3 regions of the Massilia phyllosphaerae genome follow, and region 1 is predicted to be linked to each of the others. Evidence: predicted binding sites of a transcription regulator. Region 1 holds the regulator's gene; each other region holds the start of a gene.
The links. Region 1 encodes FNR, which switches genes on or off when oxygen is low (the NO sensors DNR and NnrR bind a similar motif). Its sites were predicted from a motif close to TTGATNNNNATCAA; they were not measured.

Region 1 (3,269 bases):
CGAGGATGTCTTCGCGGCTCTGGCGCAGGCGTTTGCCGAGTTCTTCGTGGAGTTCCGGTGAGATTGGCGGCATAGGTAAGTCCTTGGTACGTTATCGATCGCGTTGTTGATCGCGTTGTTGATTGTCTTGATAACAGTCTAGCCGATGCCTGCCGGGAGGCGCGCACGCGCGCGGAAGTTGGATTGGCTTGAAGGCCGTGATAGATTGATCGGCACCCATAGCGTACGAGGCCAGACGATGAGCATGCCATCCCAGCGCCCAGCCACCGAAGCCGACCTCGTGGCCCTCTGGGCGCTGCGCACCCGTGCCGTGCGGAGCAGCTGCGCAAGCCACTATCCGCCCGAAGTCATCGATACCTGGTCCGCGGCCGCGCCGCCGGCCACCATGCCGCTGCTGGTACGGGCCGGCGGCGGCATCGTCGCGGAAGACGCGGGCCGGCTGCTCGGCTATGCCGTGCTGGATGCCGAGACCGGCGAAGTCGATGCGGTGTTCGTCGATCCCGGCGCGCACGGGCAGGGCATCGGGCGCGCCTTATTGGCGGCACTGGAAGCGATGGCGCGCGCGCAGGACCTCGACCGGCTGTTCCTGTCGGCGTCGCTGAATGCGGTGCCGTTCTACGAGCGCGCCGGGTTCCGCGCGCTGCGCGAGCGGCTGGTCGCGCACCGCAGCGGGATCGCGATTCGGGCGCTGCAGATGGAAAAACGGCTTGGAGCGGCCTGACAAAACCTCCATGACTGCGTTGCATCGTCGCGCCGAGCAGTTGCCGACCCGGCCTACTGTCTTCGCGGTCCGCCGCTGCGGCGATACGCCGGCAAGCCGCATCTCTTGCCCTGAAGGTTTTGTTAGGCGCTCTTACGCCATCGGGCTGCACTGCGCCGTGCCCGCCGCCATCGCCTGCAATCGAGCCGGCTCCAGCAGCACGATCTCGCGCTTGTCCACCTGCACCAGCCCCGTCTTCTTGAAGCGCGACAGCAGGCGGCTGATGCTTTCGATGGTCAGTCCCAGGTAATTGCCGATGTCCTCGCGCGACATGCGCAGCTGGAAGCGGGTCGGCGAGTACCCGCGGGCGGCGTAGCGCGACGACAGGTTGACCAGGAACACGGCAAAGCGCTGCTCGGCGCGCATGTTGCCGAGCAAGAGCATGACGTTCTGCTCGCGCGTGATTTCCTGGCTCATGATGCGGTGGAAGTGGCGCAGCAGCGCCGGTACCTGGCCGAACAGCTCTTCCAGGCGCGCGAACGGGATCTCGCAGACTTCGCTGTCTTCCAGCGCCACCGCGTCGCAGTGGTGGCGGTCGCCGCTGATCGCGTCCATGCCCAGCAGTTCGCCGGCCATCTGGAAGCCGGTGATCTGGGATGCGCCGGCCGCGTTCACCTGGTAGGTCTTGAAGTGGCCGAAGCGCACCGCGTACAGGTTGCGGAAGGGTTCGTCCATCGCATACAGGCGCTCGTCGCGCACCAGGCGCCGGCGGCGGCCGATGATCTGGTCGAGGCGCTCCATGTCGGCGTCTTCCAGGCCCATCGGCAGGCACAGCTGGTGCATGCTGCAGGCCGAGCATTTGGCCTTCAGTGCCTGGACGTTCAGCGGCTGCTCGATGGCAGGGAATTCGGTGGAGCGCATGGGAGGTAAGGGCCGTCAATACCCCGCCATTATAGCTGTTCACTTTCTGCCACCCAATGCATTCGAGGCCTTGTAGCCGCTGCGCGGCCTGGACGCCCACGTCTAGCGAGCGTGTGCCCCCCGTTCGCTGGACGGGCGTGCTGGCGTTGCCTGTCGTCATGCATGCGGCGGGCACGCGCTGGCACGTAAACCGGCCGCGCATGCAAGGCGGTTCAACCGTGCGCGTTCCGTCCTTACGAGCGTCTACACTTTCCGTAAGAATTTATTAACGGGAGAACCATGGTTCCTCAGCAGCCAGACGCATCCGTTAGCCTGCCGCTCGGCGGCGAGGACCAGGCGCGTGCCGATTTCTATGCCTTGCTGGCGCGCCTGCTGCTGGTGCCACCCGATGGCGGCCTGCTGGCAGCCCTGGCCGAGTCGGAGCCGGTCTCTGCCGCCGGCGAGTTCGCGCTGGAAGATGCCTGGCTGAAGCTGACGCAAGCCGCCAGCGTGGTCGACGCCGGCGCGGCGTCCGACGAGTTCGCGCTGCTGTTCCTGAGCACCGGCAACCCGCTGCTGAATCCCTTCGGTTCCTTCTATCTCACCGGCCACCTGAACGACGTGCCGCTGGTCCAGCTGCGCCACGACCTCGCGCGCCTGCGCCTGGCGCGCGCGCCCGGCGCCGGCGAGTCGGAAGATCACCTGGGCGCGCTGTGCGAGACCATGCGCGTGCTGATCCAGGGCGCGCCGGGCGTCGGCCGGCAGCCGCTGCTGGTCCAGAAACAGTTTTTCGAAGCGCACATCCGCCCCTGGTATGCGGCCTGCCTGGCCGATATCGCGCATGCCGAGGGGGCGAATTTCTACCGCGTCGTGGCCGCCGTGGCCGACGCCTTCCTGTCGATCGAAGCCCAGGCCTTTTCGGTGCTGGATGCCGATGACCTGATTGCAGCCTGAGGACATACATGGACAAGGAACAGAAACCCGACTTCACCCGACGCAGCCTGCTGAAGGCCGCGCCCCTGGGTGCGCTGGCGGTGGCCGCCGCCGCCGGTGCGAAGGAAGCCGAAGCCCCGGCCGCCGTGCCGGCGCCGGACCCGGCCAAGCCGCGCGGCTACCACGAGACCGAACACATCCGTAACTACTACCGCACCGCTGCGTACTGGTAAATCGAGGAAATGTCATGACCCTGGTGAAAACATCGCGCGACAGCGGCTCAGGTAATAACACCAAGCGCCGCCGCTTCCTGGTCGGGGCCGGCGTCACCGCCGGCGCCGGCGCACTCGCGCGCCACCTGCCGCTGAACATGATGCAGCCGGCCACCGCCGCCGAGCCTGTGCAGGCCGAACCGACGACCGAGATCAAGCACACCGTCTGCAGCCACTGCTCGGTCGGTTGCTCGGTCGAGGCGGTGGTCAGCAACGGCGTCTGGGTGCGCCAGGAAGCGGCCTTCGATTCGCCGATCAACATGGGCGCCCACTGCGCCAAGGGCGCGTCGGTGCGCGAACACGGCTTCGGCGAGCACCGCCTGCGCTACCCGATGAAGCTGGTGAACGGCAAGTACGAGCGCATTTCCTGGGACCAGGCCATCAACGAGATCGGCGACAAGCTGCTGCAGCTGCGCCAGCAGTCCGGTCCGGATGCGCTGATGCTGATCGGCAGCTCCAAGCAC
Region 2 (3,269 bases), on a different contig from region 1:
GCCGCCAGCAGCAGCGTGGCGTCGTAGGAATACGGCGCGATGATCTGGACGTCGATGCCGTAGCGCTTGCGGTAGTCGGCGCGGAACTTGTCCATGGCGGCCTTGCCCGCCGCTTCGACGCCGCCGGCTTCGGCACACACCACCTGGCCGTCGGCCATGGTGCCGCCGGACAGCTTGTGCATCTCGTCCGAGCAGATGCCGTCACCGCCCATCATGCGCGCGTTCAGGCCGAGCTGCTTCATCTGGCGCAGCATCGGCCCGGCCACCGCGTTCATGCCGCCGAAGAACACCAGGTCCGGCTTGGCGGCGCGCACGCGGGTCAGGATCGCCGCGAAATCGGTGGCCTTGTCGTTGGTGAATTCCTTGGCCACGACGTTCACGCCCTGCTGGCGCAAGCCGTTGCTGAACTCGTTGGCCAGGCCCTGGCCGTAGGCGGTGCGGTCGTCGATCACGGCAACGCGCTTGACGCCCATGGTCTTGGCGGCATAGCGGCCCAGCACCTGGCCCAGCTGGATGTCGTTGGCGACCACGCGGAAGGCGGTATTGAAGCCCTGCTGCGTATATTTCGGCGACGTGGTCGAGGCCGAGATCTGCGGAATCCCGGCATCGTGGTAGATCTTGGAGGCGGGAATCGTGGTGCCCGAGGTTTCGTGGCCGATCACGGCATTCACCTTGGCATCGGCCAGCTTCTGCGCCGCGGCCGTCGCCTGTTTCGGATCGCCGCCGTCATCTTCGCCAACCAGCACCCACTTCACTTTCTTCCCGCCGATGGTGGCGCCGCGCGCGTTCAGGGCTTCGATCGCCATGCGCACGCCGTTCTCGCTGTCCTTGCCGAAGTGGGCTACCGGGCCGGTCATTGCCGCCACGTGGCCGATCCGTACCGTTTCCTGGGCGTTCGCCAACCCTGCGGCGGACAGCGCCGCCATCAACAACACCTGCTTCTTCATTCCATCCTCATCTAATTAAGTGATTCTTTATGCCAAACCGATAGGGTACCGTGCTTGGTCGTAACTCACAAGTATTCCGGGGCAACTGCCGGTTTCAGGCACAATGCAGGTTTTGCCTCTCCTTCCGCACCGATGTCCGCAGACCACCCGCCGCCTCCTAGAGCGCTGCCCACGCTGAACGCCTTCACCCTGCTGCGCGGCCTGTTCCGCCGCCGGCGCCGCACCTCCGGCGCGCGCACCCCGCGCAGTGCCTTCGTCCTGGACGCCATCGACCCGGCCTGGGTGCAACGCTATCGCCAGGCGCTCGGCTTTCCCGTTCCGGAAGCGCCGTCGGCCATCCCGCTGACCTTCTATTACCTGCTGGCGCAGCGCGCCCAGGTGGCGACCATGCTCGACCCGGCATTCCCGTTCCGCCTGGCCGGCACCGTGCATGCCGAAAACGCCCTGCAACTGGGCGCGCCCCACCAGCCGGCGCTGCCGCTGGCGCTGAACACCACCGTGGCGATCCGCCCGCCCAACGAGAAAGGCGCGGTGTACGCCACCCTCGAGACCCTCGGCGAACAGGAGGGCAGCACCGTGTTCACCTGCCGCAGCACCTACCTGGTGGTGCGCGGGGGGCGTGGCGGCTATGGCCGGACGCGCCCGCCCGACACCTCGCTGCCGCCGATCGCCGCCTGGCGCCTGGCGGCATCCAGCGGGCGCGCCTACGCCCGCCTGTCCGGCGACTGGAACCCGATCCACCTGTGGCGCTGGTCGGCCAACCTGATGGGCATGAAGCGCCCGATCATCCACGGCATGCACACGCTGGGGCGCGCCTGCGCCGAACTGGAACGCGCCGGCGGCCGCCCGCTGGCCGCGCTGGACGCCCGCTTCAAGGCCCCGGCCGCCCTCGGCAACGAACTGGCGCTCGGCGCCGACCTGCACGGCGGCACTTTCGCGGTACGCTGCGGCGAACGCACCGTGGCCGAAGGCCATTTCACCTTGGGCGCCGCCGACGCTTGAACTGCGCCGCGGCGGGCCAGTCCAGCGTTTGATCCAGGTCAACCGATGCAATCGGCATATTTGTCATGCTGATTGCATCGGGGCCATGCGCTCCCGCACCGGAGCCTGCACATGAGCCCGCAGCTCGACAATCCACTGTATCGCCGCATCCTGTTGCCGACCGACGGTAGCGAGGCATCGCAACGCGCGATCCTGTCCGGCGTCGCTTTCGCCCGCGAAGTCGGCGCCGACGTAGTGGGCTTCACCGCCACGCCCGCATTCCACGTCCTGAGCACCGACCCCGACATGATCGGCGACACCGCCGAACAGTACGCCGACGCCAGCCAAGAGCGCGGACGGCGCCTGCTGGCCGACGTCGACAGCGCCGCGCGCGAAGCCGGCGTTCCCTGCACCCTGGAACAGGCGGTGTCGGACGAGCCGTGGCAGGCCATCGTCGACAGCGCGCGGCGCCTGGGCTGCGACCTGATCGTCATGGCCTCGCACGGCCGGCGCGGGCTCGGTGGCCTGCTGCTGGGCAGCGAAACCCAGAAAGTACTGGTGCACAGCGCCATCCCGGTGCTGGTGCACCGCTGAGGAAGTGCCGTGGCCGATCCGATCGATGAGCCGGCCGGGAACGCGACCGGCAGCATGGCGGGCATGGCGCCAGGGCGCCATGCTGGCGTACCGCGATACAAGCGGATCCTGGTGCCGACCGACCGCTCGGACGTGTCGGCCGTGGCCGAGCATGCGGCGGTCGAGTTCGCGCGGGTGCATGGCGCCGAGATCGTGGCGTTGTCGGTGGCGCAGACCTACCCGGCCTATGCCGCGGCCGAAGCCGCGATGGCGGTCGATCCGAACCTCGCCAGCGAAGCGCTGCGCGGCTGGGCCGAACGCAACGTGCGCCGCGTCAGCGCCGCCGCGGCCGGCGCCGGGGTCGCATGCACACCGCTGACCGTGTTCTCGCACTCGGCCAGCGACGCCATCCTCGACAGCGCGCGCGACCACGGCTGCGACCTGATCTTCATGGGTTCGCATGGCCGCCGCGGGCTGTCGCGCCTGCTGGCCGGCAGCGAGACGCAAAAAGTGCTGGCCGGCGCCGAGGTGCCGGTAATGGTGCTGCGGCCCAGGCCGGGCAGCGCCTGACCGTGCCGGAGGCTGCGATGTTCCGCCGCATTCTGGTTCCCACCGACGGTACCGAACGCTCGACCGTTGCGCTCGAAGCGGCGCTGCGCCTGGCCACGCTCGGCCAGGGGACCATCGTCGGCGTCCACGCCAGCCCGCCGCCATATGTGATGGCGCCCGAGCTCGGCCTGGCGGCACCTATCCACGACGCCTGGCGCC
Region 3 (3,269 bases), on a different contig from region 1:
AGCGGCTGTAAAAAGTTCTCGGGCGAATACGGGATGGTGTCAAAATGCTCATTACAATCGTGCATTGAGTGTTGATGAATGAGTGAACCCGTCCTGACGATCGGCGCCGCGCGCGCCCTGCACCTGGCTGCCCAGGGGATGTTACAAACCAGCCGCGCCCGCGCCAGCAAGGACGACGTGCTGGCCGCGATCCGGCGCATGGGCGTGCTGCAGATCGACACCATCAGCGTGGTCGCGCGCAGCCCCTACCTGGTGCTGTGGAGCCGCCTGGGCGACTACGATCCGTGCTGGCTTGATGCCCTGCTTGAAGAAGGAAAACTGTTCGAGTACTGGGCGCACGAGGCCTGCTTCATTCCGATCGAGGATTACGGCCTGTACCGGCATCGCATGATCGATCCCGGTTCGCTCGGCTGGAAGTATGCGGCAGGCTTCCTGCGCGATCATCCGGACGTGGTCGAGCGGGTGCTGAACCACATCCGCGAGCACGGCCCGGTGCGCTCGGCCGATTTCGAACGCACCGATGGGCAAGCCGGCGGGTGGTGGGCCTGGAAGCCGGAAAAGCGCTCGCTCGAAGTGCTGTTCACGGCCGGCGTGCTGATGATCGCGCGGCGCCGGAATTTTCATCGCATCTACGACCTGGCCGAGCGCGTGCTGCCGGGCTGGGACGACAGCCGCATGCCGCCGATGGAGACGGTGCGGCGCGAGTTCGCCCTGCGCGCGGTCAAGGCGCTCGGGCTGGCCAAGGCGGGCTGGATCGCCGACTATCACCGCACCAGGCCGCCGCACGTCGACCTGGATGCATTGCACGAGGCCGGCGAACTGCTGCGCGCGAAGGTGGAAAATTGGCGCGAACCGGTGTATGTGCACCCCGACCACGCGCCGCTGCTGGAGCAGGCCGCGGCCCGCACCCTGGCGGCGAGCGCGACCAGCTTGCTGTCGCCCTTCGACCCGATCGTCTGGGACCGCAAGCGCGCTCTCGAACTGTTCGATTTCGATTATCGCCTGGAATGCTACATGCCGGCGGACAAGCGCCGCTACGGCTATTTCACGCTACCGATCCTGCGCCGCGGCGCGCTGGTCGGCCGCGTCGACGCCAAGGCGCACCGCAAGGCCGGCGTGTTCGAACTGAAGGCGCTGGCGCTGGAGCCGGGCATACGCATCAGCGCCCGCCTGGCCGACGATATCGCGGCGGCGGTCGCCCGCTGCGCCTGCTGGCATGCTTGTGCGCAAGTGACGCTCGTACACGCCGAACCTGTCGCTTTTGCGCCGTTGTTGCGCGCCGCGCTGGACCGGGCCGCGCCGGCTGGGCAACAGCCCGTACGGATGAGTGTGCAGGCGACGTCGGCAGCAGCCTGACGCGACGCTGACGTGCGGCCGGCAGGGGCATGGGTTTGATATAGATCAAACGCCGCCCTGGCGCCCCTCCTTAAACTTGGTACTTCTTCAGGCCGATGACAAGAAATCAACGACAAAGTCCGGCCTGGCCAAAATCAACGCTTCCCATTCAGTTCCCCGTGCCGGCCCACCGTGCGGCGGCGCTGCGTTTGGAGAGACGACTGAGCGGAGACAGAATGCTGACGTCGACTTATACCCTCGTTGCCTTGTCGGTCGAACAGACCAAAGTGCGCGCTGCCTTGCAATCGCTGGTCGAGGACTTGCATGCGCTGCCGGGCGATACCAACACCCTGGCCCTGGGCCGGGCCGCACAGCTGTGCGCGAGCATGCGCCAGATCTACGACAGCTGCCATTGGCGCAAGCTGGACAAATTCCTGGTGCCGGCGCTGCGCCGCCATACCGGCGCCGCCGACGGCCTGCTGCACGAGCTCGACCAGCTCAGCCGCAACGCCGCGGAAGCGATCTACGTGGCCGAAGCCTGCGTCGCCCAGCCCGACCGCCCGGTCCTGCGCGAACGCTTCTGCGATGCCGTCGAGCGCTGCGTGGCCGCGCTGCGCCACCGTCTCGAGCGCGAAGAGCACGAACTGTTTCCGCTGGCGCGCAGCGTGGTCGGCGACACCGCCTGGTTCGCGATCGCCAACCAGATGCTGGCCCACGACGCCTACGCGCGCGAACGGCGCAATGTGCCGGAGCGGCAATACGCCACGCCCGGGCTGCTCGGCCACGACACCCATGGCTCGGGACGCCACGTCACGTCCTTGTCGGTTGTCCACTAATCCGTACGCAGGTCGCCGACGTGTTGTTCGCACACGCCAGCCGAGTGGCGCGAAGCCATCAGGTTTCTTGCTATGATGGCGATTTTGGAAGTGCGATTTCATCATGTTCGAGTTCCTATTCAAGCGGCCGGGCGATAACAAGTCCGGCGACAAGCCGGCCGGACAGGGGTCGCAGCCGTCCGCTTCGGGCGCCGCTGCGCCGTCGGGTGCGGCTGCTTCCTCTGCCGCTTCGGCTTCCGCCACCGCCGCGCGCGCGCAGCAGGCCGAGAAACTGGGCCAGGTCGGGGGCGACGAGGCTGCCGCGGTGGAATTCATACTGCAATGCGAATTCTCCGAACTGCGGCTCACCGCCGCCGAGTTCGTCCACAGCCCGGCCGCCCTCGAGCGCGTGCATACGGCGATGCGCAATACCGACCGCCGCGTCGCCAAGCTGATGCAGTCGCGCCTGGATGCCCACCGTCACCACGAAGCCGAGCACCGGCGCGCCGAGGCTGCCCTCGAGAGCGCCCGGTCCCTGCTGAACGACGCGTTGCTGACGCCTAACCACGTTGCCGATCTCGACCGCAAATGGGCGGTCATCGCCGCACCCGAGCTGCAGGAAGCGTTCCAGGGCGTGCGCGCCGCTCTCGGCCAGCGTCTCGAAGCCCAGGTGCAGCTGCAGCGTGCCATGATCGACCGCCTGGCGGCGTTGCGCCAGCTGTCGGCCGGCGTCGCCGCGGGCAGCTTGCCGGCGGCCGAACTGGCCGCGCGCCTCGAGGTGCTGGCCCAGGAACAGGCCGCGGCCCTGCAGGCGCCCGAACACGCCTCGCTGCCGCGCGGGCTGGGCGCCGAATTCGGCGTCGAGCACCAGAAACTGCTGGCCAGCCTGCACGCGATCGAAGCCGGGCAAAGCGCGCTGGCGGCGCGCAGCGCCTTCCTCGAACTACAGGGAGGCAAACCGGTGGCCGAACTGAACGCCGACACCTTGCGCAAGGAATGGAAAGCCTTGCCGGCCCTGGCACAGGAGCGCGAGGATACCCGCGCGCAGGCGGCCGAATTGCAGCGCCGCTTCGACGCTTTGCTGGCCAGCCTGCCGCAGCCCGAGCCGCGCAAGCCGAA

Region 2: the regulator FNR is predicted to act here: its motif matches at 1,978-1,991, upstream of U1H99_RS11635 (universal stress protein).
Region 3: the regulator FNR is predicted to act here: its motif matches at 1,392-1,405, upstream of U1H99_RS07600 (hemerythrin domain-containing protein).

Annotation. Positions count from the first base shown of each region.
Region 1 is NZ_JAXSQX010000005.1:437,048-440,316, reverse strand. It holds gene U1H99_RS20765 (TraR/DksA family transcriptional regulator) at 1-73, opposite strand, end outside; gene U1H99_RS20760 (GNAT family N-acetyltransferase) at 239-721, shown strand; gene fnr (fumarate/nitrate reduction transcriptional regulator Fnr) at 854-1,621, opposite strand; gene U1H99_RS20750 (TorD/DmsD family molecular chaperone) at 1,901-2,554, shown strand; gene U1H99_RS20745 (formate dehydrogenase) at 2,563-2,766, shown strand; gene U1H99_RS20740 (formate dehydrogenase subunit alpha) at 2,781-3,269, shown strand, end outside.
Region 2 is NZ_JAXSQX010000002.1:789,976-793,244, forward strand. It holds gene U1H99_RS11625 (branched-chain amino acid ABC transporter substrate-binding protein) at 1-947, opposite strand, end outside; gene U1H99_RS11630 (MaoC/PaaZ C-terminal domain-containing protein) at 1,080-1,949, shown strand; gene U1H99_RS11635 (universal stress protein) at 2,061-2,522, shown strand; gene U1H99_RS11640 (universal stress protein) at 2,532-3,071, shown strand; gene U1H99_RS11645 (universal stress protein) at 3,089-3,269, shown strand, end outside.
Region 3 is NZ_JAXSQX010000001.1:1,687,410-1,690,678, forward strand. It holds gene U1H99_RS07595 (winged helix-turn-helix domain-containing protein) at 79-1,356, shown strand; gene U1H99_RS07600 (hemerythrin domain-containing protein) at 1,572-2,171, shown strand; gene U1H99_RS07605 (DUF349 domain-containing protein) at 2,275-3,269, shown strand, end outside.